3 regions of the Pseudomonas sp. 910_23 genome follow, and region 3 is predicted to be linked to each of the others. Evidence: riboswitches for the same ligand, from Rfam matches in the RefSeq annotation. Region 3 holds a riboswitch; each other region holds the start of a gene.

Region 1 (9,766 bases), on a different contig from region 3:
ATAAACCACGCGGTCACGCCATGGCTGCGCCAGCCACGCCCACCGCTATTGAAACGCTGCTCGATGCGCCCGGCGAAGTTGCCGAACGCCACCAGCGGATGCCAGCGCCTGGGTTCACCCAGCAGCGCATCCAGCGCCACCGCAGCGACACACAGCAAGGCCACACTCATTGACTCACTCCCCACTTGTTTTCATACAGCATGTCACTCAGCGGCCGCGGCTCGGTCCAGCCTTCGAGCTGCAACATCGGTGCCGGGTAGAACTCAGCCACCGGCCCCAGGCACAGCACGGCCAGGGGTTTCGCGCCGGCTGGCAAGCCCAGCAGTTCGGCCAACGCCAGGGGTTCGAACAGCGACACCCAGCCCATGCCCAGGCCTTCCACGCGCGCCGCCAGCCACAGGTTCTGGATTGCGCAAGATAGAGACGCCATGTCCATTTCCGGCAAGGTGCGGCGCCCGAAGATGTGGCGCTCGCGATCATCCATCAGTGCAGCCACCAGCACCTCGGCGCAGTCGCTGATGCCTTCGACCTTGAGCTTCATGAAGTCATCGGAGCGCTCGCCCAGGGCCTGCGCGGTGCGTGCGCGCTCTTCTTCCACCAACTGTTGAATCTGCCTGCGCAATGAGCGGTCGCTGATGCGGATAAAACGCCACGGTTGCATCAGGCCTACACTGGGTGCCTGGTGCGCGGCCTGGAGCAGGCGGTGCAACAGTTCCGGGGCGACGCTGCCGCCGGTGAAGTGGCGCATGTCGCGGCGTTCGGCGATGGCGCGGTAAACGGCCTGGCGGTCGGCCTCGGGGAAGGCGTTGTCAGTCATGGCCTCATCGGGGGCACGCCCCCTCCCACATTGGATGGGGTTTCAACTCGGTCAACTGTGGGAGCTGGCTTGCCTGCGATAGCGGTCTCAAGGTCTGGCACGAACAACGCGGCCACCGCGCCAGGATTCGACGGAAAATAAAAGTGTACGTAGGAAGCGGTCAGCCGCCCTTGTCGGTAAACCGCTTCAGCCCCGCGCCCGCCGTTAGGGCTCAGGCCACGGGCGATCGGCGCCAATGCGGTGCTGGTCAAGGAGTGGTGATAGGTGTGCCCGCGCAACGTACCTTCCGGCAATTCGACACTTTGCAGGGCCAGTGCCGCGAGTTTCTTTTGCATCACCGCATCGCCTGGCAGCACGCCAACCAGTTCGGCTCGGGCGCCCTCTACATCCGTCAGCGAATCGAGCAGATAGAGCATGCCGCCACATTCGGCGAGCAGTGGCTTGCCGGCGGCGTGATGAGCACGGATGGCCTCCAGCATCGAGGTGTTTGCCGACAGCGCCTGGTGGTGCAGCTCCGGGTACCCGCCTGGCAGGTAAAGGCTGTCTGCCTGCGGCAGTTGGCGATCATGAATAGGTGAGAAGAATGTCAGCTCTGCGCCCATGGCCCGCAGCAAATCCAGGCTGGCGCCATAGGTAAAGGCAAAGGCTTCGTCACGGGCGACGGCGATACGCACACCGGCAAGTAACGGTTCGGCCTTGATCACTTCGGGCGCGGCAAAGGTCACGGGGGGCGGCAGGGCCACTTCGCAGCTACTGCCCAATGCCTGGGCGGCGGCATCCAGGCGTACATCGAGGTCATTGAGTTCGCTGGCTTGCACCAGGCCCAGGTGGCGGCTCGGCAGTTCGATACCGGTCTCGCGGGATAACGCGCCGTACCAACGCAAGCCCTCCGTGAGGCTGCCTTCGAGCAACTGGGCATGGCGCAGGGTGCCGACACGGTTGGCCAGCACGCCGGCGAACGGCAGGTCGGGCTGATAGCGCGCCAGGCCCAGGGCCAGGGCACCAAAGGTCTGGGCCATGGCAGTCCCGTCGATCACCCCCAGCACTGGCACGCCGTAGTGCCGCGCCAGGTCGGCGCTGGAGGGGGTGCCGTCGAACAGCCCCATCACGCCTTCGATCAGGATCAGGTCGGCCTCCCCCGCCGCCTCCCACAGCAAACGACGACTTTCCTGCTCGCCCACCATCCACATGTCCAATTGATACACCGGCGCACCGCTGGCGCGCTCGTGGATCATCGGGTCGAGAAAGTCCGGCCCGCATTTGAACACGCGCACCTTGCGCCCCAGGTTGCGATGCAAACGGGCCAGCGCAGCGGTGACCGTGGTTTTGCCTTGGCCGGACGCCGGAGCGGCGATCAAGACGGCTGGGCATTGGCGGGGCTGATTCAAAGTTCAACGCCCTTCTGTGCCTTGATACCGGCCTGGAACGCGTGCTTGAGCATGCCCATTTCGGTGACGGTGTCGCCCATTTCGATCAATTCAGGCTTGGCACCACGGCCAGTGACCACCACATGCTGCATCGGCGGGCGGGCTTGCAGGTCGCTTAGTACCTGGTCCAGGTCGAGGTAGCCGTGCTTGAGAGCGATGTTCAGTTCATCCAGCACCACCAGGCCAATGGAAGGGTCATTGAGCATTGCCCGCGACACCGCCCAAGCTGCTTCGGCGGCGGCGATATCGCGTTGACGATCCTGGGTTTCCCAGGTGAAGCCTTCGCCCATGACGTGGAAGCGAACTTGCTCGGGGAAGCGCCGGAAGAACAGCTCTTCGCCTGTGCTGTTGCGGCCCTTGATGAACTGCACCACACCGCACTGCATGCCGTGACCCATGGCGCGGGCCAACATGCCGAAGGCCGAACTGCTCTTGCCTTTGCCGTTGCCGGTCAATACCAGCAACAAGCCGCACTCATTCGGCGAATTGGCGATGCGCTCGTCGATCACGGCTTTTTTGCGCAACATGCGCGCCAGGTGGCGTTCGTCTCGGTCGGGGGAATCGGTCATGGCAGCTCTCCGTTGGGGCTGGACAAAAACGGCGGGCAGGAAAAAGAAAAAACAGACAGCCAAGCATCGCCCACCGTGATGCTGTTGAATGTTCAAGGCCGGTCTCCGGACTCATGAGTGGCGCGTCTTGTCGAAGCAGCCGAGGGCGCGCCTTCCCATATCGCGGGCGATACAGTGGCAAACAGCACCGTCTTGACTCATTTACCGTTGCGGGGGCAGCGCCGGAATCGCGGCAGCACTGTGTACAAGTGCGCTCGCTCACCGGCTTCCCTGTTTCACCCTGTCGACGCGCACGCCACAGAGCACCTGGAACAAGCCGCGAAGGTTAGTGGGTTGGGGGTGGAGCGTCAATTAAAGCTGGCCTTGTACTTGAACCATCCGTACAGCGTGCTTCTCTACCCTTACAGGTATCAAGGAGAAAACCATGCCTAAAACCCGACTGGCCTTACTGATCATGCTCACCGGCAGCCTCGCCGCCTGCGGCGAAAGCTCTACCTTGCAAGTCTCCGATGGCACCGGGCCCTCGCCCAAACTGCCGGAGCCGAACAAGACGCTGATTCCCACCGTCAACATCGCCCCGGCGATCGGTTGGCCTGAAGGCGCCAAGCCAACGGCTGCCGCCGGCACCCAAGTGGCCGCATTCGCCGAGGGCCTGGAGCATCCACGCTGGCTCTACGTACTGCCCAACGGCGACGTGTTGGTGGCCGAGACCAATGCGCCACCCAAGCCAGACGACACCAAAGGCGTGCGGGGTTGGGTGATGGAAAAAGTCATGGGCCGCGCCGGTGCCGGTGTGCCGAGCCCGAACCGCATTACGTTGTTGCGCGATGCCGATCATGACGGCGTGGCCGAAACGCGTACGGTATTTCTACAAAATCTGAATTCGCCGTTTGGCATGACACTGGTGGGCAACGACCTGTACGTGGCGGACTCGGACAAGTTGCTGCGTTTTCCTTATCAGCCAGGTGAAACCGCAATCACATCCCCAGGCACAACAGTCGTGGAGTTGCCAGGTGGCCCCTTGAACCACCACTGGACGAAAAACGTGGTGGCCAGCAAGGATGGCAGCAAGTTGTATGTGAGCGTCGGCTCCAACAGCAACGTCGGTGAAAATGGCCTGGACGCCGAACAAGGCCGCGCGGCGATCTGGGAAGTTGATCGCGCCACGGGCCAACACCGCATTTTCGCCTCCGGCCTGCGCAACCCCAACGGCATGGCCTGGGAGCCACAGAGCGGCAAACTGTGGACGGCGGTGAACGAGCGCGATGAAATCGGCAGTGACCTGGTGCCGGACTACATCACCTCAGTCAAGGATGGCGGCTTCTATGGCTGGCCCTTCAGCTATTACGGCCAGCATGTGGATGTGCGCGTCACGCCGCAAAACCTGGACTTGGTTGCCAAAGCCATCGCGCCAGACTACGCGGTAGGCCCGCACACCGCTTCACTGGGGCTGACCTTCGCCGAGGGCAGCAAGTTGCCTACGCAATTCAGCAACGGCGCGTTTATCGGCCAGCATGGTTCGTGGAATCGCAAGCCGCATAGTGGCTACAAGGTGATTTTTGTGCCGTTTGAAGAGGGCCAGCCGAAAGGACAGCCGGTGGATGTGCTGACGGGGTTTCTCAACAGCGACGAGAAAGCCATGGGCCGGCCGGTGGGCGTGGTGATTGATCAGCAGGGTGATTTGCTGGTGGCTGATGATGTGGGCAATAAGGTGTGGCGGGTTTCTGCAGCCAAGTAACCCATCTCAAGAGCATTGCAAATAATGTGGGAGGGGGCTTGCCCCCGATTGCGGTCTGTCAGCTGAGTATGTGCCGACTGTTACACCACTATCGGGGGCAAGCCCCCTCCCACCATGGATCTATGTACGACTCAAGGGTTGCGTGCCAGATTCCCCGGTAAAACCCGCTTGGCACTCAGGTAGGCATTCTGCCAATACGCTTTGGATAGCGTGTCGAGCTTAACCGTACCGCCGGTTTGCGGCGCATGCACAAAGCGCCCTTCCCCGACATAGATTCCCGCATGGCTGACCCGTGAACCACCGCCTGTGGCGAAGAACAGCAAGTCACCGGTTTGCAGGTTCTGCTCGCTGACGTCCTGGCCACGCATCACGATCAGTTCGCGGGTGGTGCGCGGCAGGGAAATGCCGGCGGCGTCGCGGAACACAAAGCCGATCAGGCCACTGCAATCAAACCCCGAATCCGGTGTATTGCCGCCCCAGCGATAAGGCGTGCCGACCAGGCCCAGCGCACGGAAGAGCACGTCTTCGGCAGCAGGCGAAAAATTCTGGGTGGCGTAGTTGAATACCGGCTTGGGCTTGACCGCTACAGGCGCGGGCGGCGGTGGACGGCTGGCGCAGGCGCTGAGCAGCGCGGCGCAAACAATGAGCATCAGGCGGGCCGAGGTCGACATGTGCAGAACAATCCTGGTCTGGATGCGGCTTTCGCTGCCGAACGTTGAAAACCAGAACGCGCAAGCAAAGCTCGCGCGAACGGATAACAACAATGTCCAGGGATTCTAGCGCTTACACGTCAAACTTCAAGTATCACTTTAACTTTACTTACTAGCGGTAACCGTAGTCGGGGCCATGGCGAGTGCGCGCTTGGCTTCGATGAAGGTTTTGCTCCAGTAGCTGTCGCCCAGGTTATCGACCCGAACACCACCGCTGCGGCGGCTGCTGGAGTGGATAAACTGATTATCGCCCAGGTAGATACCGGCGTGGCTGACACGACCACGGCCACTGGTACTAAAGAAAAGCAGATCGCCCGGCTTGAGGTTGTTGCGTGCGACCAACGGTGCATCCACGTTGATCATTTCGCGGGTGGAGCGAGGCAGGTTCATGCCAGCTTCTTCACGAAACAGATAACCGATGAAACCGCTGCAATCGAAACCGGCTTCAGAGGTGCCGCCAAAACGGTAACGAGTACCGATCAGGGACTTGCCGCGTTCAAGAATGCTGTCGGCCAGAAGGGGCAGCTGGTAAGGCTTGCTGTCTGAAAACTCGGCGAGTTCTTTTTCGGTTGCCATCTCTTCTTCATAAACAGAAGCAGACTGTGCAGCAACGAACTTGGCCTGATTTTGAACCTGTGGTTTGGGCTGTTCTGCCACCTGTTGAGGGTGGGAGGCGCAACCAAACAATAGGGTAACGAGTGCGAGAGGCACGAGGGGTGCGAAGCGATTTAGCATGGGCACGACCGTGGCTGATGTGTAAAGAAGCCGAGACTATGCCCTCTATCACATCGATTTGCAAATTCAATCGTGATCTATGTGACTTATTGTTTGGACTATGCCATCTAAGCCGTAATTCCATTTATCACTGCACTTGCGTGGCCCTCTGGGCTCAAACGCAGGTTTTCTGGCGCCCGTAAATTGCCGATTGCTGGCAAATCAACGCCTTACCAACCCAGTGTTTCTTTGAGGAAAGGAATCGTCAATTTTCTTTGCGCCTGCAAGGAGGCCTGGTCAAGCTGCTCAAGCAAATCGAACAGCGCGCTCATGCTGCGGGTGCCACGAGTCAGGATAAAGTGCCCGACTTCGTCGGTCAGGTGCAGGCCACGTCGGGAAGCACGCAGCTGCAGGGCACGCAACTTGTCCTCATCGGACAACGGGCGCATCTGGAAGATCAGCGCCAGGGTCAGGCGCGACTTGAGGTCGGCCAGCTTCACCGGCAGCTCACGAGGCGATGTGGAAGCGGCGATCAGCAAACGACGACCGCTGTCGCGCAGGCGGTTGAACAGGTGAAACAGCGCTTCTTCCCAATCCGCCTTGCCGGCCACCGACTGCAAGTCGTCCAGGCACACCAGTTCGTATTGCTCAAGGTTGTCGAAGATGCCGACACCGCGGTCCATCAACTCGGCCAGGGGCAAATACACTGCCGGCTCGCCCATCTGTTCGAAACGCAGGCACGCGGCCTGCAACAGGTGGGTACGCCCCACGCCATGCTTGCCCCACAGATAGATCAGGCTTTCAGTCCACCCGGCGTCGGCTTCGCAAAGCCGCTCCACATAGCCGAGTGCAGCGGCATTGGCGCCTGGGTAGTAATTGATAAAGGTAGCGTCATCACGCAGACGCACACCTAGGGGCAGCTGAATCGGTTTCATGCTGACTGAACGGCTCCCATCGAACCGTTAGTGGCCTCTGTGTAAAGTTTGCAAAGTTTATACCCGTGACGCCGGGTGCACAATGCAGCAGACCACAAGCAAAATCAAAGGTTTGCGTTAACCTGGCGGTTTTACGCGGATTGTTTGACGCCCCCTGCCCCACAAACAACAAACCCGGCCTTGGCCGGGTTTGTGACATTGCGATTACAACTCGGGCTCATCAACGCCCGTATACACGTCCGAATCCTTGTACAAGTCGTGAACATGACGCACCAGCACCATGATCACCGCCGCCACCGGCAGCGCCAGCAGAATGCCGGTAAACCCGAACAACTCGCCACCCGCCAGGATCGCAAAGATCACCGCCACCGGGTGCAGGCCAATCCGATCGCCTACCAGCAACGGCGTCAGCACCATGCCTTCCAATGCCTGGCCGACCATGAACACCGCGACAATCCCCAGCATTGGGTAGAGGTCGCCGCCAAACTGGAACAGACCGGCCACCAGCGCCGCGCCGATACCAATCACAAAGCCCATATACGGCACGATGGCTGCCAGGCCTGCGATCAAGCCGATCAACAGCCCCAGCTCCAGGCCGATGGCCATCAAGCCAGCTGCGTAGATCACCCCCAGCGCCAGCATCACCAGCAACTGACCGCGAACGAATGCCCCCAGTACTTCATGGCATTCTGCAGCAAGGGAGACGATGCGTTCTTCACGGTCACGGGGCAGCAGGCTGCGGATCTTGGCCATCATGATGTCCCAATCACGCAGCAGGTAAAACGCCACCACCGGGATCAGCACCAGGTTGGTCAACCAGCCGATCAGTGCCAGGCTCGAAGCGGTTGCCTGGCTGAGCACCACCGTAACGATATCGGTGGTCTTGTCCATATGCTCGCTGATGGCCGCCTTGACCTTGTCGAACTTCCAGAACCCATCCGCCAACCCGAACTTGGACTGAGCCCACGGCATTGCCGTGTGCTGCAACCAGTCGAGCATCTGCGGCGCCAGCTCGTAGAGGCGAAACAGCTGCTTGGCCAGCATCGGCACCAGTATCAACACCAGCGCGGTGATAATCAGCGTGAACAGTGCGAACACCGTGACCACGCCCAAAGTACGCGACATACCGGCTTTTTCCAGGCGATCCACCACGGGATCGAACAGATAGGCGAGCAACAGCGCCACCAGAAACGGCGTCAGGATCGAATGCAGCAAGAACACAAAACCGCACAGCAGGACTATCCCGCCAAGCCACACCCAACGACGCGTATCCGCCATAAACCACTCCATCTATTATCGACGCCCTTCTTCTATATAGAAGAAGGAACACTATTTACCAACGAAAACGCAGTTGCGCCTGAGGCTCAGGTACAGCAGCCGGTTGCGTGCCATCGACCACAGGTTGCTGGGCCGGGACTTCACCTGCGGGAACTTCCTGCAACTTGGCCAGGCTCAATTGGGTACGCAACTGCTCAGCACTACCGTTGACGCGATACACAATGCGATTGCCATCCACCAACTGCGGCTGACCGCCAAAGGGTTCCAGCAACCGGCCCAGGGCGGCGTATCGCTCCAGGTTCATGCCTTGCACTTCAAGCAGCTGCTCGCTGCTCACGCCGGGCTTGACCGCAAAGCGCGGCGCCAGCTTTTGGCTGACCTCCAGCAATACAGCATCTGCCAGTGCGGCAGTATCAGCGCCTTGGACGGTACCTTGCTCAGACTTATCGCCCAGCCACAGACGCCATTTGGCCTGCCACTGATTACCTTCCTGGCGCGCATGCACAGCCAGCAACGCATCGGCTCCGTAGCGCTCGGAGGCTGCACGCAAGGGCGCAGCGTCCGCGCTTTCCAGATTCGGCGCAGTGGCAACCACTTGCTCATCCAGGTCGCCCAGCGGCAGGCGCAACGGCAAGCCACGGTGTTGCGCGGCGCGGCGCAGTGTCTGGGCAACCGCCTGGCCATCGCCGACCAGGCTGCTGCCTTCGGTGGAATCGTTCAGCCACCAACCGAGAATCGACGGCCGATTACTGCCCCAGATCGACAGGCCGGCATCACGCAAGGCGCGGTCGGTGCTGACCGGGTCGAAGTCCACTTGCAGGCTCTCGGGCGGGCCCGCGTCGTAGCCATATTGGGTGATGATTTGTTGCGGGTCCTTGCGGATTGCCGCCAGGCCCGGGCCGTCGGCGGCCTTGGCGTCGCCGGTGAGGCGGATCACCAGGGTCTGCACGGCGCGCTGGGTGGCCTGGTCACGCTCCTGGGGCGACTGGCTGCTGACCGGTTCGAGCACTTGATAGAGGCCATTGAGGGTTTCGGCATGACTCGCCAGGCTGACCAACGACAAACAGCCCACAAAGAAGAATTTACACAGACGCATGGAAGATTCCCGAACGACAAATTTAGCGGCTGGAACAGACCGCGTGAATCGGTTTAGCCAGGCTGTGACCACAGCACCCGGCAAAACATTCACAGGGCCTCGGTAAGTTTTTGTACTGTCATAACGATAGCGGGTTCAAGGCTATACCTTAATACGCCGCTTGGCAGAGCCGATCAGCATTTTTTAACCGGCTTTTTTAATCTATATGGCCCTGCCCGTCGGCCCGAGGATGGCCGCTGCCCTTCAAGCCTGATAAAATCGCGCGCCTTCGCAGACCGTCAACGGCAGCGGCCTTTTTAAAAAGCGCCCGCCCGCTCGGTCGTTACCCCTGAATCCCCCCCTAAAGGCCTGGATCATGAGCAAGCAACCCTCCCTGAGCTACAAGGACGCCGGTGTAGACATCGACGCCGGTGAAGCATTGGTCGAACGCATCAAGAGCGTCGCCAAGCGCACTGCGCGCCCTGAAGTCATGGGCGGCCTGG
Region 2 (9,766 bases), on a different contig from region 3:
CTCGGCCAGGCCCAGGCTTTGATGGCACGGGCGCTGGTCGAGGCTGTCGAGGTCGTTGGTGACACCGCCGAGCAGCTCGTGGATCAGTGCGGTGCCGCTGTCCGCAAGCGCCGGCGCCACCGGATAGCCTTCAACCTGCAAGGCCCGCAGGATATTCAGCGCCGCTGCTGGCGTGTCCAGGCCCACACCGTTACCGATGCGACCGTCACGGGTCGGGTAGTTGGCGAGGATCAGGGCGATGCGTTTGTCGGCATTCGGCACCCGGGCCAAGTCAACCCAACGCCGCGCCAGTTCAGCGACAAAATCCATGCGCTCGGGCGCTGCGCGGTAGCACACCACGTCAGACTGGCTGCGCTCGCTGCGCCAGGCCAGGTCCTTGAAGCTGATCGGCCGGCTGATGATGCGCCCATCCAGCTCGGGCAAGGCAATATGCATGGCCAGGTCGCGGGGGCCGAGCCCCTGTTCGCTTGCCTCCCAGCCGGGTTGATTATCCTGGGCGCAGATCGCCTGGATCACCGGGACGTTGCGCCGAAACGGTCGCAGATGCGGCGCTTCGGGGCTGGATTGGGCAAAGCCTGTGGTGTTGAGGATCACCGCGACTTGCACGTCGTCCAACAGGTCCTCGACCACTGTGAGGCAACCGGGCTCTTTCAAACTGGCCACTGCGATGGGCAATGGGTTCAGGCCCGCTGCCTGCAAGCGCTGGCAGAACACATCGATAAACCCGGTATTGGCCGCCTGCAAGTGGGAGCGGTAGAACAGCACCGCGGCCACGGGAAAGTCGGCGCGCCAATCCGCCTGCCAGTCATTGAGGCGGGCATTGGCTTTGTGCGGGTGATAGATCGCCGTACGCGGCAAGGTTTGTGGCTCGGCCCAGGCATAGTCGCGGCCCAGATGGGCGCTGGCCAGGCAGTGATAAAAGTCCAATGCATTGCCCAGGCCACCCTGGCGCAAAAAGTGCCACAGACGCTCGCGCTGTTCAGCAGCAACGGTGCTCAGGCCGCTGAGTTCCGGGTCTGGACGATCATCCCCCGGCACCAGGATCAACGTGACGCCACGCTCGGCCAGCTCTACCAGGCGCTCGATGCCGTAGCGCCAATAACCAATGCCGCCATGCAAGGAAATCAGGATGACCTTGGCGTGACGCAACACCTCATCGACGTACAGGTCGACCGAGGCGTGGTTCTGCACCTGCATCGGGTTGGCCAGGCGCAGGCTGGGGTAATCCTCGGGCAACTGCTGGGCGGCTTCGGCCAGCAGCGCCAGGCTGGAGTCACCGCTGCACAGGATCACCAGCTCGGCGGGGGTTTGGCCAAGGTCGGCAATATTGTCGTCCGCGACGAAACCACCGGGTTGGGTCCTGAGCAGGTGCATGGTTAAACGCTGAGGGCAGCGCGCAATTGCGCTTCAAGGCCAGCGGCGTCCAGCTCCTGACCGATCAGCACCAGGCGCGTGATACGCGCTTCATCGGCACCCCAGGCACGGTCGAAGTGCTTGTCAAAGCGTGTGCCCACGCCCTGGATCAGCAGGCGCATCGGCTTGTTCGGGATAGCAGCAAAGCCTTTGACGCGCAAAATGCCGTGTTGCACCACCAATTGGGTCAGGGCGTCCAGCAACAGTGCTTCGTCGGCTTGAGGCAGGTCGATGGAGATGGAGTCGAAAGCATCGTGATCGTGGTCGTCTTCGCCTTCATGGTGATGATCGTGATGGCTGTGGCGAGCGTCGATATGCTCTTCGGAGCCGGCACCCAGGCCGATCAGCACGTCCAATGGCAGGCGACCGCTGCTGGCTTCGATGATCTTAACCGCCGGCGGCAGCTCCTCGGCCACTTCCAGGCGCACGCGGGCCAGGTCTTCGGTGCTGATCAGGTCGGCTTTGTTGAGGATCACCAGGTCGGCGCTGGCCAGTTGGTCGGCGAACAGCTCGTGCAAAGGCGACTCGTGGTCCAGGTTCGGGTCCAGTTTGCGCTGGGCGTCGACTTGATCCGGGAACGCAGCGAAAGTGCCGGCGGCCACGGCCGGGCTGTCGACCACCGTGATCACCGCGTCAACCGTGCAGGCGCTGCGGATTTCCGGCCACTGGAACGCTTGCACCAGGGGTTTGGGCAAAGCCAGGCCCGAGGTTTCGATCAGGATATGGTCAAGGTCACCACGACGAGCGACCAGTTCGCGCATCACCGGGAAGAACTCTTCCTGCACGGTGCAGCACAGGCAGCCGTTGGCCAGTTCGTACACGCGGCCGTTGGCTTCTTCTTCGGTACACCCGATGGAGCATTGCTTGAGGATTTCGCCGTCAATGCCCAGTTCGCCGAACTCGTTGACGATCACGGCTATGCGACGGCCCTGGGCGTTATCGAGCATGTGGCGCAGCAACGTGGTCTTGCCCGAGCCGAGGAAGCCGGTAACGATGGTGACGGGGAGTTTGGCCAGTGTTTTCATCGGATGCCCTTTGGGGCGGGCATACGGGACGACAGGCCCTGCGGCGCGCGCAGCAGCGGATTTCGTCACCGGATCACCCCGCCCGGTTGAATTGGAAAATCGGTGACGAGGCAGGTCTCCTGGCTTGGGGCGTGCAGGTCTTGTGACCAACGCTGACTGCGCCTTCCCGCCGTCTCGGCAGTGGCGTGGCAGTCAACTGAACCCTTCACAGTTGCGGGGGCAGCCGCGGCTTGAACCGCGTTCCCTTCTTAGCTTCGACCTGGGCCGAAGAACCTCGAGGGTGCAAGGCTACGCAGTGCAACGGAGCGGGTCAATGTCGCGCCGCCTAAAGCATAAACTTACCCAGCCTGTGCCTTAACCAACTCAGTCTTTGTAAGGCTTGAGCCGATCCCGCAAAAGCGCCTGCAATATGATGTCATATTCAATACGGAACGGTCGCGCAGTCCGACACCACGCAGCAGTGCTCATTTCATACAGACACTCCTGCCCTTTCGCAATTAGCAGAGTGTTTTTGAAATGTGGCGAATTTTAATCCATTGGCTTCAGGAATGAATCATGCTGATATCGACTTCTAACGCGCCCACTCCCTTCGCTCTTTTTAACGATACAGGTGCAATCAATAACAAACCGCGAGTCAGTACTGACGCTGTTGAGGGTGCGCCGCAGGGTTCCCTGGCCAGCCCTCCGGCCGCACAGCACAATCATAGCAATCTGCCGCGATTCAAACGATCAGAGCCACTCTTGAGCAGCCTTGTAGAACAGCCCACCAGCGACCGCCCTAAGGTAGTCCATTACCAACAGGACGCTGTGATGAATAAGATAAAACAGCACTTTCGTGAGTACGCCACAGGCGAAAACGACCGTTTTGTAAACGTTAACGAATTGAAAGAAGCGGCAGGTCAGGTGCCAACCACCAGAACTTTTTCCGCCGAGGCAACCTTGTATGCCAAGATACTCCTGCAAAACCCTCGGGCACTTCGTGAGCTAGATATCGGCATTGGTGACAATGGCAGGCCCGGCGCAGAAGATGGAAGATTCGATATTGAAAACATCGAGCACATGCTCACAAAGCCCACTTTCGATGGGCAGCACTATGCCGTTTTGCTGCGTTATCGACCCAACTAACTAATCTGGTCAAGTTACACAGCCGGCGATGTTTGACACTTGATCGCAAGGCTTCGACAGGCAAGCGGTGCTCCTCAAGACGCATCTATTTGACGTACATCACTGCGTCATGCTCTCCTACACATCTTGTTTCGGGTGCCCTTCACAGGGTGAAACGGGAAACCGGTGAGTCGATGCGTCGACGAGTCCGGTGCTGCCCCCGCAACGGTAAGCGAGTGAAGTGTCACAGCCACTGTGCAAATGCATGGGAAGGCGATGCTGTCAGGACGTTCAAAAGTCCCCTCGCAAGCCCGGAGACCGGCCCGAAAATATCAGATAACAAACCCGCGGTGGGCGGGCGCTGTTCAGAACCCTGCGTGCCTGGCTCGCGGGGTTTTCATGCGCTCGTTTCACCCTGATACCTGAAAGGGACGCGCCATGTCGATCATCAGCAGCACTTCTCCCTCCGCCAGCAGCACTGCCACCTTGAGCCAACGCCTGACCGCCGCCATCGGTGCATCAATCCTTGGCGCGTGCCTGGTGTATTTCGCCGGTTTCTCCCATATCGAAGCCGTGCACAACGCGGCCCACGATACCCGCCACAGCGCCGCGTTCCCGTGCCACTGAGACCTGCCGACATGATCAAGCGTATTGCCCAAACCGCAGGGTTCACCGGCTTATTGGCCGCCCTGCTGCTGACCCTGCTGCAAAGCTTGTGGGTCGCGCCGTTGATTTTGCAGGCGGAGACCTTTGAAAAGGCTCCAGCTGTTGCCGAAGTCCCCCATGAACATGCTGCTGGCGCCGCTGCCCACACCCACGACGCCGAAGCCTGGGAGCCGGAAGATGGCTGGCAGCGCGTGCTGTCGACCACCGGTGGCAACCTGGTCGTTGCGGTCGGGTTTGCGCTGATGCTGGCCGGCCTGTACACCCTGCGCGCACCAACCCGTACAGCTCAAGGGCTACTGTGGGGCCTGGCCGGTTACGCGACATTCGTACTTGCGCCGACCTTGGGCCTGCCGCCTGAACTGCCGGGCACCGCCGCCGCTGATCTGGCGCAACGGCAGATCTGGTGGATCGGCACTGCCGCGTCTACCGCTGCTGGCATTGCTTTGCTGGTGTTCGGTCGCGGCTGGTTGCTCAAAGTGCTGGGCGTGGCGATCGTCGCCGTACCCCACGTGATTGGCGCTCCGCAGCCGGAAGTCCACTCCATGCTGGCCCCGGAGGCCCTCGAAGCCCAGTTCAAGATCGCATCGCAGTTGACCAATGTGGCGTTCTGGCTGGCCCTTGGTCTGATCAGTGCCTGGCTGTTTCGCCGTAACCGCGACGAACACTACTCGGCATGACCCTCGTCGTCGGCCTGGGTTGCCAGCGGGGTTGTGATGTCCGAACCCTGCTGGAACTCCTTGATAGCGCCCTCGCCGAAGGCGGCATTGAACGCCAACGCATTACCGCGCTGGCGAGCATTGATCGCAAACAGGCTGAGCCGGGGTTGGTGGCCCTGGCCCAATTGTTGAGCCTGCCCTTGCAGTGTTTCAGCGCCGAACAACTGGCCGGCTTTGAACATCGGCTGAGCCACAAATCAGACGTAGCATTTAGCCATACCGGCTGTTACGGCATCGCCGAAAGTGCCGCATTGGCCTTGGCCGAGCAACTCGCCCACGGCCCTGCCCACCTGCTCATCACCCGCAAGAAAACCATCCAGGCCACCCTTGCATTGGCCTGCGCCGGTTAAAATCCCGATAATTGCCGTTCTCGATCATGAGCAATCTTCATGCTCGCCCGTTTTTTCAACAGGAATTCCCCATGACCGTCTACTTCATCGGCGCAGGCCCCGGCGACCCGGAACTGATTACCGTCAAGGGCCAGCGGCTGATCCGCAGCTGCCCGGTGATCATCTACGCTGGCTCGCTGGTGCCTGCGGCAGTACTGGAAGGTCATCAGGCACACCAGGTGGTCAACAGTGCCGAGCTGCACCTGGAACAGATCATCGACGTGATCAAAGCCGCCCATGCGCAAGGCCAGGATGTGGCGCGCGTGCACTCCGGCGACCCGAGCCTTTATGGGGCGATTGGTGAGCAAATCCGTCACTTGCGCGAGCTGGGCATTCCCTTTCAGATCATTCCCGGGGTCACGGCGGTGGCTGCCTGCGCGGCGTTGCTGGAAACCGAACTGACCCTGCCGGACATTGCCCAGAGCGTGATCCTGACCCGTTATGCGGATAAAACCAGCATGCCGGCGGGTGAGGGCTTCGACAGCCTGGCCCGGCACGGCACGACAATGGCCATTCACTTGGGGGTCAATCATCTGGACAGGATCGTCGCTGAGCTGCTGCCGCACTATGGTGCAGATTGCCCGATCGCCGTGGTGCACCGCGCGACATGGCCGGACCAGGATTGGGTGGTGGGTTCGTTGAGTGATATTGCCCAGAAGGTCGCGACTAAAGGCTTTCGGCGTACGGCGCTGATTGTGGTCGGGCGGGTGTTGGCAAATGATAGCTTTGGCGAATCCTCGCTGTACCGCGCAGGTCACGCCCACCTCTATCGTCCTTGAAGATATGAACTGAACCACAGCCAATCCAAACTATCAGACAATCATCATAGCTGGCTGAATTTAGAGCATAAAAAACGGCGCTCACGGGGCGCCGTTTTTTTAGCTCGCAGTGAACACCTTACTCAGTAGTAGGCGTTTTCTTTCTGCGTGTGATCAGTCACGTCGCGCACACCCTTGAGCTCAGGAATACGCTCAAGCAAGGTGCGCTCGATGCCCTCGCGCAGAGTCACGTCCGCCTGGCCGCAACCCTGGCAGCCGCCGCCGAACTTCAATACCGCGATACCGTCATCCACTACGTCGATCAGGCTCACCTGACCGCCGTGGCTGGCCAGCCCCGGGTTGATCTCGGTTTGCAGGTAGTAGTTGATCCGCTCATTGACCGGGCTGTCGGCGTTAACGTTGGGCACCTTGGCGTTGGGCGCCTTGATAGTCAACTGGCCGCCCATGCGATCGGTGGCGTAGTCGACTACGGCGTCGTCAAGGAAAGCTTCGCTGAAGGCATCGATGTACGCGGTGAAGCTTTTCAGCCCCAGGGCGGTGTCTTCAGGCTTCTCTTCACCCGGCTTGCAGTAGGCAATGCAGGTCTCGGCGTACTGGGTGCCGGGCTGGGTGATAAAGACGCGGATGCCGATACCCGGGGTGTTCTGCTTGGACAGCAGGTCAGCCAGGTAATCGTGGGCGGCGTCGGTAATGGTTATGGCAGTCATGGAAACTCCTCACAGGCTTGCCGGCAGTTTACGCCAAATTATTACGCAGGTACAAAGTCCGAGCATTTTTGTCGGAAAAGCCCCCCTATCCCCCTGACCGATGGCGAACAACCGCCCCATTGCCCGTGAAAACAGATCGATCGCCAACGCCTGCCTTGCACCTAGTTATATAGGCCTCCCGCAAAATCATGCTGAATATAGTGAATCCTCTTCGGCTATTGGTTGTGAGGATTCAATGAATATTGCTATGCAGAGTTTCCATTTCAAGGGTTTGCCTGCACAGCCAGCGCATCTGGACCATTTGATTGATTACGTGACCGCACGCATCCCACTGAAGTCGTCACCCGCTTCTGATTGTTATTATTACCCCCCGCAAGATTCCGCATTGGGTCGCGAGTGCAAGGAAGCCTTTCGGGTGCTGAAAAAACTGCAGGAGGATGAAGACTTTCAACAGTTCCTCTGCAAGAAACCAGAGCCTGACAATTCCGTACTGGGGCGGGACTTTCTCTACGACCTGCTCTCGACAATGCTCAGCAGCACCCGCCCGCCGATGCCCGCTCTTCCCGAAGTTTTCAGCATCGACGACCACGCCGTGGTCCTTCGACATGTCCCCACTTATTGGTCCATCGACGTCGATGTATTGCTCGACATCAACCGCCGCGTGGGCAATGGACTCAAAGCCGATGGCTCGGTAAGGCTTGATCTGGTCTTCAAGTATTACTCCATCGCCCCCCCACAGCCCAAGACCACCGCACAGTGGAAATCGGTGCTCTATGGCCTGCAGGAGCACCGCGTTCTGCAGCGACTAGGACACGACGGCCACGTAAGCGACTTGGAGCATTTGTTGGATGCACCGGCCGACGAAACTATCAAGGAGGTGACCCGCCAAATCGAAAAGGAAACCGGCCGATCTCTGTTCCGTACAGTATTGCCTGAGCACTATTCCCCATCGCAGCAGGAACTGCTCGCAACGACACCAACGGTCTTGCTTGAGCAGATTCTCAACAGCCCGCAGAACCTGGCACTGGCCGAACGGATAGCCACGGCGTTGGGCTGGTATGGCAGCCAAAAGCACGAAAGTTGCCCACAGCCGGTTCTAGTGAAATTACTCTGGCGCGCGCTATGGCTGACGATCATCCCCGCACCTCAAGCGTCCATTGATAATGAATTGAAGTTGTTCATCTCAGCGGGAACTTATTATTCGTCGATCCGCAATTCTTTGGCCCGGCGCTTTGAAAACGCCCTGTCGATCAGCCCTGAGTCGACACCCTTGGTGATGTGCGTGGCCAAGGCCAATATCGCCAGCGAGGTATGGGTCGCCGATATTCCCCAGGACCTGCCCTACGGTGTCACCACTGCCTGGGTCAACTTCAGAAGCGGTTTCCTTCTGGCCGAAGCGCTGGCACCAGGCTCATCGCGCCACATGACCTTCGAACAATTGCTCAACCTGCCAGCGGCACACTTTCACGCCAACGCCGACAACCCCGAGCAGCAGGCGCTGATAGCGGCCGCCAAGCTGACGCCCACGGTGTATTGGGCACAAGCCAACGGATTGATTGCCACTCGGCAATCAGGCCCCTCCCGCGAAGAACTCAGCCAAGCCGTAGCCGCCCTGGAGCAACATGAGCATGAGGTGTTCAACGCGGTTCGCAATCTTGCCCTCAACCTGCCCAGTCGTTGGCGCTCGGCGTCAGACACCGAGTACGACAACGTCTTCCATGAGGCGCTTGAGACACCCAGGAATGCCTATAAGGTGCTGATCCAATCCCTGCTTGCCCACCTGGGTTCTGACACCCTTGATGTGGATCAAGACGAAATCACGGTGTACTCATTGCGAAAAGCCCTGGACAAGGTTCCGGTCGAATATGAAGACAAACGCAAGACCGATGCCGTTCGTTACCGGGCAGGTTTCATCCTTCGAATCGTAAAACCACGCCAGCCCTTCCAGGCCAACTACATCGAGGTGTTCCCCCTCGCCGGATTGATTCGTCGACGTCCTGACATCAAGACCCTGCCGCTGGACGGCAAGGTCGTAGAACTACGCGATGCGATGAGTTGGTGTAAATACAGGTTGGCCACCGAAGTCCCCTTTGATCCGAATGCCTACAAGGAGAGCAATACCCCTGTTGCAGGCCGCAAGGCCGAGTTGATCGTTGAGCAAGTCGGCGAAACATTGCCGGCCATCGATGCCCTGGGACGTCGAATCGAATCGTTCGCCCCTAATACCCTGTATGCCCCGCGCAGTGAACAATTGGCGAGTATGATCGCCCGAGAGCTGTTTTTCCGCGACGAAGAAGCGCTCCTGGAACAGACCCGCAAAAGCACACGGGAAATGGACATCGGCCGCGATGTACTGGAAGACATGACGTTCTGGGGCAAGGTATTTGTTCCCTTCTGGGCCGGCATTGACGACCTCGCATCCGGGGATCCCCAGCGCATCAAACCGGGGATCGCGAGCCTGACCATCGACTTCGTGTCTTTTGCCTTGCCGGTCGGAAGGTATGTTGCCGGCTCCAGCCGTCTGATCATCCAGGCCGGGAAAACCGGGTTGCGCCTGGCCTTGCCAAAACTCGCAAAACTGACAGGCACGCTGGTGATTTCAGTTCTGCAGGAACTCAACCCCCTGGCGGCGGTACCCAGCCTGCTCAGGCTGGCGCGCTTTGGACTGGCCAAGCTTGGCCGTATTGCCATGCGCCAGACGAAACGCGGGGTAGCCCTCCTACGCGATGGAACCCTCGCTGCCCGCCACATGAAGTCAGTTGACCCCACGACCTGGAAGCCACTTCAGGCCGGCGATCGACTCTTTACCGTCGACGGTTTCCCTGACATTCCGATGCGTAACGTCGGTAGCCTCGACGCGCCAGATTTTCGCCTCATCGATGCCGCGTCCAATAAAGCCTTCGGCCCGCGTTATCGCGAACCGATCACGGTGATCAGCAACAGCAGCCCGTTGATCCGTCAATACGC
Region 3 (9,766 bases):
CGCGGCATCGCCACTGGCGGGCTGCCCTTCACCGCGAACCAGCTTGCCGGGCAGGCTATCGGTGTTTCCGGCGCTGTAGATCGAGCGCTGTTTCTCGGCGCCCACGGCCAGCGCCATGCGGGCCGGGCCCTTGGCGGGTACCGCGACCATACGCAACGACCGGAACGTGCTGTCCTTGGCGCGCGTGCGTAATGCGACCTCCCGCTGGGCTTTATCCCCGTGGCGGGCGATCTGGTCGAGCATGTACGGCGGGATCAGGCAGAAAATCGGGTTGCGCAGTTGGCGAACACACATGAGCTGGCTCCTTTTTGGCGTGTGATGAACGTCCGGGTAACGGTTTTCAGGATAGCCCTGTGTTCGCCCCCTGGGCCAAATTGTCATGAGTTTGTGTTTCAGTGGTGTTTATCCGAGGCCCATAAGGAACATGCCCATGCCCGCCCGCACAGCCAAAATCGACCTTTCCCACCGCCCAAGGCTCGCCGACCTGCGTCCATTGGTCGCGGCCAGCCCCACCCTGCTGGAAACCAGAGCCGCGACGCCGCGTGTCACAGCGGCCAAGGACTTCAAAAACCGCGCGGGCTATGCCGACGATTTCCTCAGCGATTTCGTGGTGCCATGGCCCACGGTTGGCGAGCCACTGGCGGGCGACGTGCAACCCAAGCGCCTGGACTACACGCATTTCTCCATCACCATGTCGCGCTCCCGAAGATTGGCGCTCTACGTGGGGGTCAATATCGACGGCGCCAAGCATGTGGACATCACGCGCAGCAACGACACCTGGGCCTACGATGGCCGCCTGCCCCTGGACGCCCAAGTAGGTGAAGACCTCTATGCCGGCAATGGCCTGGACCGCGGCCACCTGGTACGGCGCCAGGACCCCAACTGGGGCGACGAGGCGAACACCGCCAACTTCGACACCTTTCACTTCACCAACTGCTCCCCTCAAATGAGCGGCTTCAACCAGAAAACCTGGCTGGAGCTCGAAGACTACATCCTCGACAACACCCAGCGCTGGAAAGCCCGGGCCACGGTGTTTACCGGGCCAGTGTTCGCCGATGACGACCGGCTTTACCGTGGCGTGAAAATCCCCAAGGCGTTCTGGAAAGTGGTGGCTTACCTCAGCGACGATGGCAAGCCCTCGGCCAGTGCCTACACCATTGACCAAAGCCGCGAACTGGGCCAACTCGACCTGGTATTCGGCCCGCTTCGAACCTACCAGCGCAGTGTGATCCAGATCGAACAACTGACCGGCATCCGCTTCGCCAACCTGGCCGACTACGACGGGTTCAGCAACGAAGAACGCGCCACAGGTACGCGGATCGAAGCGCTGATCCGCGGGCCGCAAGATATTCGACTCTGATTCGCTCCTACAGGGCGCGATCGCTTACCATACCGCCGCCGGTTCCCGTATGGGACTAACAGGGAATTCGAAACGCCGCACGCGACGTGAACCGAAACTGCCCCCGCAACTGTAGATGCCGAGCCTGCTCCCCACTGCCACTGGACCGCGTCCGGGAAGGCGGGAGCAAGGCGACGACGCATCAGTCAGGAGACCTGCCGGCCCAGCTAATTCACTAACCGGCGGGGTGTCCGGGAAGGACATCCTGGCCCTGCCCATCAGCAGCGTCCATGGGCGTATTTCCGAGCCGTACCTCCCCTGCTGCATCTACGGTTCACAAGGAGATCGCCTCATGCTGCCACGCGTTACCGCCCTGATCGCAGGCTTGGGTATGTGTGCCCTGGCGCAAGCCGCGCCCACTCAGTACCCGTTGACCGTGCAAAACTGCGGCAGCACCCTGACCTTCCAGCACGCCCCCGCCCGCAGCGTGACCATCGGCCAAGCCGCCACCGAGATGCTCTACGCCCTGGGCGTGGGCGACAAGGTGGTCGGCACTTCGCTGTGGTTCAACAACGTGGCGGCGCAGTACAAGGCCCAGGACGACCGCGTCGAGCGCCTGGCCAACAACGAGCCAAGCTTCGAAGCCGTACTCGCCAAGCGCCCGCAACTGGTGGCCGCCGAGCTGGAATGGGTGGTAGGGCCCCAAGGCGTGGTCGGCACCCGTGAGCAGTTTCATGAACTGAAGATCCCCACCTACCTGTTGCCGTCCGACTGCGAAGGCAAGGACAACCTGGTGGGCGCCGATGGCACCCGGTTGGAGCCCTTTCGCATCGAGACGATCTACCAGAGCCTCCAGCAACTGGCGCAGATTTTCGACGTACAGGATCGCGGCCAGCAACTGACCGACGAACTCAAGGCGCGCCTGGCCAAATCCGTCGCTACGGCGCAGGGCAAAGGCTTGAAGCAGGCCAGCGCACTGGTGTGGTTCTCCAGCGCCGAAATGGCCAGCGACCCTTACGTAGCCGGCCATAAGGGCGTGCCGCAATTCATGCTGCAAACCCTAGGCCTGCGTAACGTCGTGCAGTCCGATGAAGAGTGGCCCGCCGTCGGCTGGGAAACCATCGCCAAGGCCAACCCCACCTTCCTGGTGATCGCACGCATGGACCGCCGCCGCTACCCGGCCGACGACCATGAAAAGAAACTCGCCTTCCTGCGCAGCGACCCCGTGACCCGTAACATGGACGCGGTCAAGAACAACCGCATCATCATCCTCGACGCCCTGGCGTTGCAGGCGAGCCTGCGCACCTTCGAAGGCCTTGAACAACTGGCCGCCGCCATCGACGGCTATAACCTGGGCCAATGATGCGCACCCTACTCGCCCTGGCGTTGCTGCTGCTCGCCCTACTCGCTGGCGTCGCCATCGGTGAAACTGCCATCGAACCGCAGGTGGTGCTGCAGGTGCTCGCCAATAAACTCTGGGGCGCAGGCTTCGTGCTGGACCCCATCGACGAAGGTGTGGTGTGGAACTATCGGCTCACCCGTGCCCTGGTGGCCGCAGCCTGCGGCGCAGGGTTGGCAACATGCGGCGTGATCCTGCAATCACTGCTGCGTAACCCGCTGGCCGATCCGTACCTGCTGGGCATCAGCGCCGGCGCGTCAACCGGCGCGGTACTCGTTGCCTTGATTGGCGTGGGCGGTGGCCTGGTGTCGTTATCGGCCGGCGCGTTTGTGGGGGCGATGGCGGCGTTTGCGCTGGTGACGCTGCTGGCGCGGGCCAGCGGTTCGTCCAGCGGCACCGGGCAAATCATCCTCGCAGGCATCGCCGGCTCGCAGTTGTTCAATGCCCTGACCGCGTTCCTGATCACCAAGTCCGCCAGCTCCGAACAAGCCCGCGGCATTATGTTCTGGCTGCTGGGCAACCTCAGCGGCGTGCGCTGGCCGTCGGTGTGGTTGGCGGTGCCGGTGGCGGTCGTGGGGCTCGCGGTGTGCCTGTGGCACCGTCGCGCACTGGATGCGTTTACCTTCGGCAGCGACTCGGCGGCCTCCCTCGGCATCCCCGTACGCCGAGTGCAATTTGTGCTGGTGGCCTGCGCTGCGCTGGTGACGGCGGTGATGGTGTCCATCGTCGGCTCCATCGGGTTTGTCGGTTTGGTGATTCCCCACGCGGTGCGCCTGTTGCTCGGCACCGGGCATTCGCGCTTGTTGCCGGCCAGCGCCTTGGGTGGCGCGCTGTTTTTGATCGCTGCGGACGTGCTGTCGCGCACCTTGATCAAGGGCCAGGTGATTCCGGTGGGTGTGGTGACCGCATTGGTGGGCGCGCCGGTGTTTGCGCTGATCCTGATTGGCCGGAGGAATGCGCGATGAGCGTGCTCAGTTGCAGCGGCCTGGGCTTCAAAGTGCGTGAGGCGCAGTTGCTGCGTGACGTTGACCTGGACGTGCAGTTGGGTGAAACCCTCGGCATCGTCGGGCCCAATGGTTCAGGCAAATCCACCCTGCTCAAATTGCTGGCTGGATTACGTGTGCCGGCCAGCGGCGATGTTCGCCTGGGTGGCAAGCCGCTGGGTGAGTTGCCGCGCCGCACCATCGCGCAACAATTGGCGGTCGTGGAGCAACAGGCCGACACCGACGACGCCATTCGCGTGTTCGATGCCGTGGCCCTGGGCCGCACGCCGTGGCTGTCGGCGCTGAGCCCGTGGTCGCGCGAAGACGATGCCATCGTGCATCAGGCCCTGCACGACGTAGACGCCACCCACCTGAGCCAACGCGCCTGGCGCAGCCTCTCCGGTGGCGAGCGTCAGCGCGTGCATATCGCCCGCGCCCTGGCGCAACGGCCGCAGATTTTATTGCTGGACGAGCCGACCAATCACCTGGATATCCAGCATCAACTGGCGATCCTCAAAGGCGTGCAAGGCTTGCCGGTGACGACCTTGATTGCGCTGCATGATCTGAATCAGGCGTTGACCTGTGATCGCCTGGCCGTACTGGATCGCGGGCAACTGGTGGCGCTGGGCGCGCCGCTGCAAGTGCTGACGCCGCAGCGTTTGCAAGAGACATTCGGGGTACAGGGGCATTACCTGACAGACCCGTTCGACGGTGCGCAAATCCTGCGTCTGCGCTCCAACTGAACCGTAGGTTGGAGCAGCTTGTTCTGGTGACAGCCTGACAGCCAACTGTGATCAAAATGTGGGAGGGGGCTTGCTCCCGATGTCGGTGGGTCAGTCATAGATGTGTTTGCTGACACTCCCTCATCGGGAGCAAGCCCCCTCCCACATTGGTTCTACAGAGGCAGGTGCATATGGGTTGTTTGCCAGATCGGGTCGGCCTCGACATCCACCACTTCGAACCCCTGCCGCCGCCAGAAATCAATCGCGCCGGGCAGAAACGGATGGGTGTGCAAGTACATCACCTCCACGCCATCCGCCCGCGCCAGCGCCTCCAGCGAGCGGTACAACTGGCGCGCCAGGCCCAAGCGTCGCACTGCCGGGAGCACATACAGGCGCACCACTTCCACCGTCTTGCGCCCCTGATAGTTCAACTGCGGGAAGCGGCCGTCGTAGGGCCGATAAGCCACTGCGGCAACGATCCGGCCTTCGGCACGGGCAATCAAAAACCGCCCGCCGCCCTCAAGGTAGATGGCTTCAAACTGCGCCAGATCGTGAGGAACACCGGTGGCACTGAGCGTAGGAAACAGTTCATCACGCGCCTGCAAAGCGAAGCTCAGCACCTGGGGAATGTCAGCGGCCTGCACCGCCTCGATACTAACGCTCATCGCCAAGGATCCGACCCGCTATCCACTGGCGAGCGTAAGCCAACACGCGATCGGCCATCGCCACCTGAAAATGAATAAACCCATGGGCCGCTTCCGGCAGTAGATGGGCCTCAACCGCCGCCCATCGCTCGGCGATAAGCAGGGTGTCATCCTTGAGCGGGTCCAATTCGCCCACGAACATCAGCGCTGGCGGCAGCCCCTCAAAGTCCCCATACAAAGGGGACAACGGCGGCTGCCGGCGCGTCTGGTCGCTGATCCCCGGCGTTAGAAGGCGCAGCGCCTGGACCATGCCCGGACCGTCCAGCAACAAGGTGCCCGGACCGGCCGTGCGCACACTGGGCGTGCCGGTCAAATCGTAGACGCCGTAATACAACACCGCGCCGCTTACCCGCTGGAGCAACTCGGGCCATTGTTTGAGCGCCAACAAAGTCGCCGCCGCCAGGTGCCCGCCGGCCGATTCACCGACGAAAAACACCGGCAGGCCGGCAAACTCCGGGCAATCCGCCAGGAGCCAGCGCGCAGCCGTCAGGCAATCGTCCAGCAACCCTTCGATCGGCGTATCTACCGCCAGCCGGTAATCCACCGACACCACCGCCACATCGCACGCGTTGACCATGCCGAGGTTAAGGTCGTCATTCATTTGCGCATTGCCGATCACCCAGCCACCGCCGTGGATATCCAGCACCACGCCTTTGAGCTTGCCACTGGGGCGCAAGATGCGCACGGGCACCGTGCCCAGCCTTTTCAGCTCAACCACGGGCGCCTTCTTGAACGTCTGGCTGGCGCGTAGCAGTGCCTGGATCATGCGCGGCGTCACGCGGTTGCGGACTTTAAAGCGCGGCATCCACGCCAGTTTCTGATTGAAGCGGCGCATCTGGGCCAGTTCGGGCTCGCTGGCGGGCCAATGCTGGTAAGCCATCAGCGATTATTACGCAGGATCGAGAAGTTCAACGCCGCGGCCACGCACAGCCACGCCAGATACGGGAACAGGATCAGTCCGGTAATCAAATCCAGGCGCACGGCCAGCACCACCATCGCTGCCACGGTGAGCCACAAGAGCACGATAATCAGCATCCCGACGAACAACCGATGGGCACCGAAGAACACCGGCGTCCACAGCGTGTTCAATGCAATCTGCGCCGCCCACAAGGCCAACACCATTTCGCTGCCGGGGATCAGGGTCAAGCGGTAACCGGCCCAGGCCAACAGCAGGTAGATGATCGTCCATGCCACCGGGAACAGCCAATTGGGCGGGGTAAAGCTGGGCTTGACCAGGGATTCGTACCAGGCACCGGGTTTGAAGATCACACCGGTACTGGCGGCGGCGGCGCAGGCGAGCAGGAAGATGAAAAAGGTCATGGTCGGTCCTTGAGGTCCTGTGGATGGAAAAACAATGCACTGCTTTGAGTGACTCAAGCAACCGCGGATAAATTCAATGGGAGCAGCAAAATACCCGCTCTTCTGCGCGTCATGAAAATTGGTTATGGTCGGCAACATCCAGCACCGTTGCCCGAGACGTCCCCTTGCCCAAGCTTGCCGATCACCGCAGCAGCCCCTGGTCAGTGTTCCTGATCTTCCTGCGCCTGGGCCTCACCTCCTTCGGCGGGCCGATTGCGCACCTGGGCTATTTTCGCCAAGAGTTCGTCACCCGCCGCCGCTGGCTCAGCGAGCGCAGCTATGCCGAACTGGTCGCCCTCTGCCAATTCCTGCCCGGCCCGGCCAGCAGCCAGGTCGGTATCGCGTTGGGCCTGTCCCGCGCGGGTTACCGGGGCGCGGCGGCAGCCTGGGCCGGGTTCACCTTGCCGTCGGCCATCGCCCTGATCCTGTTTGCCCTGGGGCTGGCCCACTACGGCGGCGCCCTCCCCCATGGCGCGCTGCACGGCCTCAAGGTCGTCGCCGTAGCGGTGGTGGCCCAGGCCGTATGGGGCATGGCACGCAACCTGTGCCGAGGCGTTTTACGGGTGGCGTTGATGTTGATCGCCGCCTGCGTGGTGCTGCTGCAACCCTCCGCCTGGGCTCAAGTCGGGGTCATGGTGGTCGCAGGCGTGGCCGGCTTGTTGCTGTTCAAGCCCGAGAGCAGTGCCGAGCCCGACGCGCTGCCCATCGCCATCAGCCGCCGTGCCGGAGCCCTGTGGTTGATGCTGTTTTTGCTGCTGCTTATAGGCTTGCCACTCCTCTCCGCATGGGCGCTCAACCCCACGCTGGCGCTGGTGGACGCCTTCTACCGCACCGGCGCGCTGGTATTCGGCGGCGGCCACGTAGTGTTGCCGCTACTGCAAGCCGAAGTGGTGCCCAGCCACTGGGTCAGCAACGATGTATTCCTCGCCGGTTACGGCGCCACCCAGGCCGTGCCCGGCCCGCTGTTCACCTTCGCCGCCTTCCTCGGCGCCTCCATGACCCATGCCCCGAGCGGCTGGCTTGGCGGCGTGATCGCCCTGCTGGCGATCTTCGCACCGTCGTTCCTGCTGATCTTCGGCGCCTTGCCCTTCTGGGCCAACCTGCGCAGCAGCCCGCGCACCCAGGCGGCGCTGGCCGGGGTGAACGCGGCGGTGGTTGGCCTGTTGTTGGCGGCGCTGTACCAGCCGGTGTGGACCAGCGCGATTTTCAATGTGTATGACGTGGCGTTGGCGCTACTCGCACTGGTCGCGTTGATGGTGTGGAAGCTGCCGCCATGGCTGGTAGTAATAGGTTGCGGCGTACTCGGGGGGTTACTGTAGGAGCGAGCTTGCTCGCGAAAAACTCACAGGCGCCGCGTTTAATCTGAAGGCACGCGTTATCGTTAACGATTTTCGCGAGCAAGCTCGCTCCTACAGCATTGGGGCTCAGCCAGGCTCGACAATCTTGAGCCACGGCCAACGCGCCTGATAACTCCTGGCCTTGTGCAAAAACAGCTCCGGCTCCGGATGCAAAGGGTTGATGCGCAAGACACCCTGCTCCGCATCCTCCAGGCCATAAGGCGCATACACCTCGCCCGAGGCAATATCCAGCGCAATGCACGTGCCCGCCACCAGGTAACGGTCAATCCCCTGCCGAGCCGAATGCAACTGCGGATAAGGCCGGCCAAACCGCTGCCCATACCAAAGGTGCACCCGCGCCTGATTCTTGACCTCTACATTCACGCCCAGGTCCTCAAATAGCGCCTGTGCTCGGCGAATCACCGCGTCCTCCGCCTCGTAGGACACATCCTCATCAAAGTAAAAAACGTCGTAATCCTTCACGCCCTGATCGGCCGGCAGATTCGCCTGATGATTCCACACCGCCTGGAACAGGCAGCCCGCCGTGAGCATGCACTGCTGCACACCCAGATCCGGCAGGCGCGCGGTGATTTGCGCATTGATCGGGTTAGCCATGGCCAATTCGAGCAAGGTGTCGACAGTCAATGTCATGTTCAGTCCTCCATCGTCGGCCGCAACAATACCACCCCAACATGTCACTTCTGTAGGAGCGAGCTTGCTCGCGAAAACCCCAAACGATAACGCAGCGCCTGAAGGCAAAATCCGATTCCCCTGCCGCACCTTGCTCCATCGCCTGCGCGTGCATCTGCCGCCGTGCGACGATCCTGCTTATCCCTACCTTTAGTCGGATATTCCTGAGGGGCCTGACGCAACGGCTAGCCTTCAGCCTAGCGTCAGGGATAACGCTGAATATTCGGTCCATGAAGGGCCAGTACGCCTCATCGTCCCGACGCGTTACCTGCTGAGGAGACGATAATGAAAATAACCCTGAAACGGTTGGCGTGCCTGGGTGCAAGCTTCACCAGCGCGCTCGCCATGGCCGATGCGGCCACACCCCCCGTGCTGTCACCTGCGATTCCCTTCGACGTCACCGCCAACTCCCCCACCACCCTGGACAGCCTGCAACACGATTTCGACATGCTGTCGTGGCAGACCTTCGTCGCCCTGAACTGGCCCGCCAACGCAGACGGCAGCGCCAACACCTCGGCGAAAATCGGCGCGCCGGGGCAGACGGTTTGGGAGTCGTGGAAAGAGAGCTACGCGATTTTCCTGCCCCAAGGCCAGAAGCCGCTCGCCTGGGACCAGCACACGCCGCCACCCGCCGCCTGCCAAGGCAAGGGGAACCTGCCCGTGCTGCAACAGATGGGCAAGGTCGCCGGTGTGCTCGACGAATTCATCCAGCCGTTCAAAACCGGCCCGCTGGTGGACCAGAACGGCACCTACACGCGCAACGCGATCATGGTCAACCAGCCGATGTTCGACGACATCGTCAACAAGGGTCTCTACAGCAAGGAAGGTCAGCAAGCGTTTCTGAGCAAGGCCGACAACCGCATCGCCTTCTCCTGCGGCTCGCAGGAGCACAAGGAGGTCGGCGCGATCATGGTCAAGTCGGCCTGGAAGGTACTCGGCGGCAACGACAACCCACAGGAATTCCACGCCGTGGACGCCCTGGTTTACACCCCCGGCAACACCGACCCGAACACAGGCGCGGTGATTCCCGAGTCGTGCAGCGCGCAGAAGGTCGGGCTGGTCGGCCTGCACATCGTGCACAAGACCAAAGAAGCCCCGCAGTGGGTGTGGTCGAGCTTCGAGCACGTGCGTAACGTGCCGGAAGAGACCACACCGATGAACGAGCGCAAGGGCCCCTACCTGTTCTACGACGCCCAGGCCAGCAACCGCCCGGTGAACGAGCCGCCCGAGCAA

Evidence for each region. Region 3 has a riboswitch for cobalamin ahead of FW800_RS10495 (ABC transporter substrate-binding protein). Riboswitches for the same ligand answer to the same signal wherever they lie in the genome.
Region 1: linked by a shared signal. The riboswitch ahead of cobO (cob(I)yrinic acid a,c-diamide adenosyltransferase) and the one ahead of FW800_RS10495 (ABC transporter substrate-binding protein) in region 3 are both predicted to bind cobalamin.
Region 2: linked by a shared signal. The riboswitch ahead of FW800_RS07780 (CbtB domain-containing protein) and the one ahead of FW800_RS10495 (ABC transporter substrate-binding protein) in region 3 are both predicted to bind cobalamin.

What each region holds. Positions count from the first base shown of each region.
Region 1 is NZ_VXCZ01000004.1:152,389-162,154, forward strand. Features, by position in the region: gene cbiB (adenosylcobinamide-phosphate synthase CbiB) at 1-170, opposite strand, end outside; gene bluB (5,6-dimethylbenzimidazole synthase) at 167-817, opposite strand; gene FW800_RS06390 (cobyrinate a,c-diamide synthase) at 814-2,205, opposite strand; gene cobO (cob(I)yrinic acid a,c-diamide adenosyltransferase) at 2,202-2,813, opposite strand; cobalamin riboswitch at 2,893-3,138, opposite strand; gene FW800_RS06400 (PQQ-dependent sugar dehydrogenase) at 3,238-4,551, shown strand; gene FW800_RS06405 (C40 family peptidase) at 4,683-5,222, opposite strand; gene FW800_RS06410 (C40 family peptidase) at 5,367-5,996, opposite strand; gene hda (DnaA regulatory inactivator Hda) at 6,206-6,910, opposite strand; gene FW800_RS06420 (AI-2E family transporter) at 7,115-8,188, opposite strand; gene FW800_RS06425 (DUF2066 domain-containing protein) at 8,244-9,284, opposite strand; gene purM (phosphoribosylformylglycinamidine cyclo-ligase) at 9,640-9,766, shown strand, end outside.
Region 2 is NZ_VXCZ01000005.1:126,863-136,628, reverse strand. Features, by position in the region: gene cobN (cobaltochelatase subunit CobN) at 1-1,374, opposite strand, end outside; gene cobW (cobalamin biosynthesis protein CobW) at 1,377-2,438, opposite strand; cobalamin riboswitch at 2,531-2,730, opposite strand; gene FW800_RS07785 (hypothetical protein) at 2,994-3,563, shown strand; cobalamin riboswitch at 3,680-3,883, shown strand; gene FW800_RS07780 (CbtB domain-containing protein) at 3,981-4,169, shown strand; gene FW800_RS07775 (CbtA family protein) at 4,181-4,885, shown strand; gene FW800_RS07770 (cobalamin biosynthesis protein) at 4,882-5,274, shown strand; gene cobM (precorrin-4 C(11)-methyltransferase) at 5,346-6,092, shown strand; gene nfuA (Fe-S biogenesis protein NfuA) at 6,215-6,799, opposite strand; gene FW800_RS07755 (SET domain-containing protein-lysine N-methyltransferase) at 7,215-9,766, shown strand, end outside.
Region 3 is NZ_VXCZ01000007.1:62,579-72,344, reverse strand. Features, by position in the region: gene FW800_RS10505 (M4 family metallopeptidase) at 1-294, opposite strand, end outside; gene FW800_RS10500 (DNA/RNA non-specific endonuclease) at 431-1,360, shown strand; cobalamin riboswitch at 1,383-1,576, shown strand; gene FW800_RS10495 (ABC transporter substrate-binding protein) at 1,692-2,702, shown strand; gene FW800_RS10490 (FecCD family ABC transporter permease) at 2,699-3,703, shown strand; gene FW800_RS10485 (ABC transporter ATP-binding protein) at 3,700-4,464, shown strand; gene FW800_RS10480 (N-acetyltransferase family protein) at 4,617-5,108, opposite strand; gene FW800_RS10475 (alpha/beta hydrolase) at 5,098-6,027, opposite strand; gene tspO (tryptophan-rich sensory protein TspO) at 6,027-6,467, opposite strand; gene chrA (chromate efflux transporter) at 6,632-7,825, shown strand; gene FW800_RS10460 (nucleotidyltransferase family protein) at 7,931-8,494, opposite strand; gene FW800_RS10455 (cytochrome C) at 8,819-9,766, shown strand, end outside.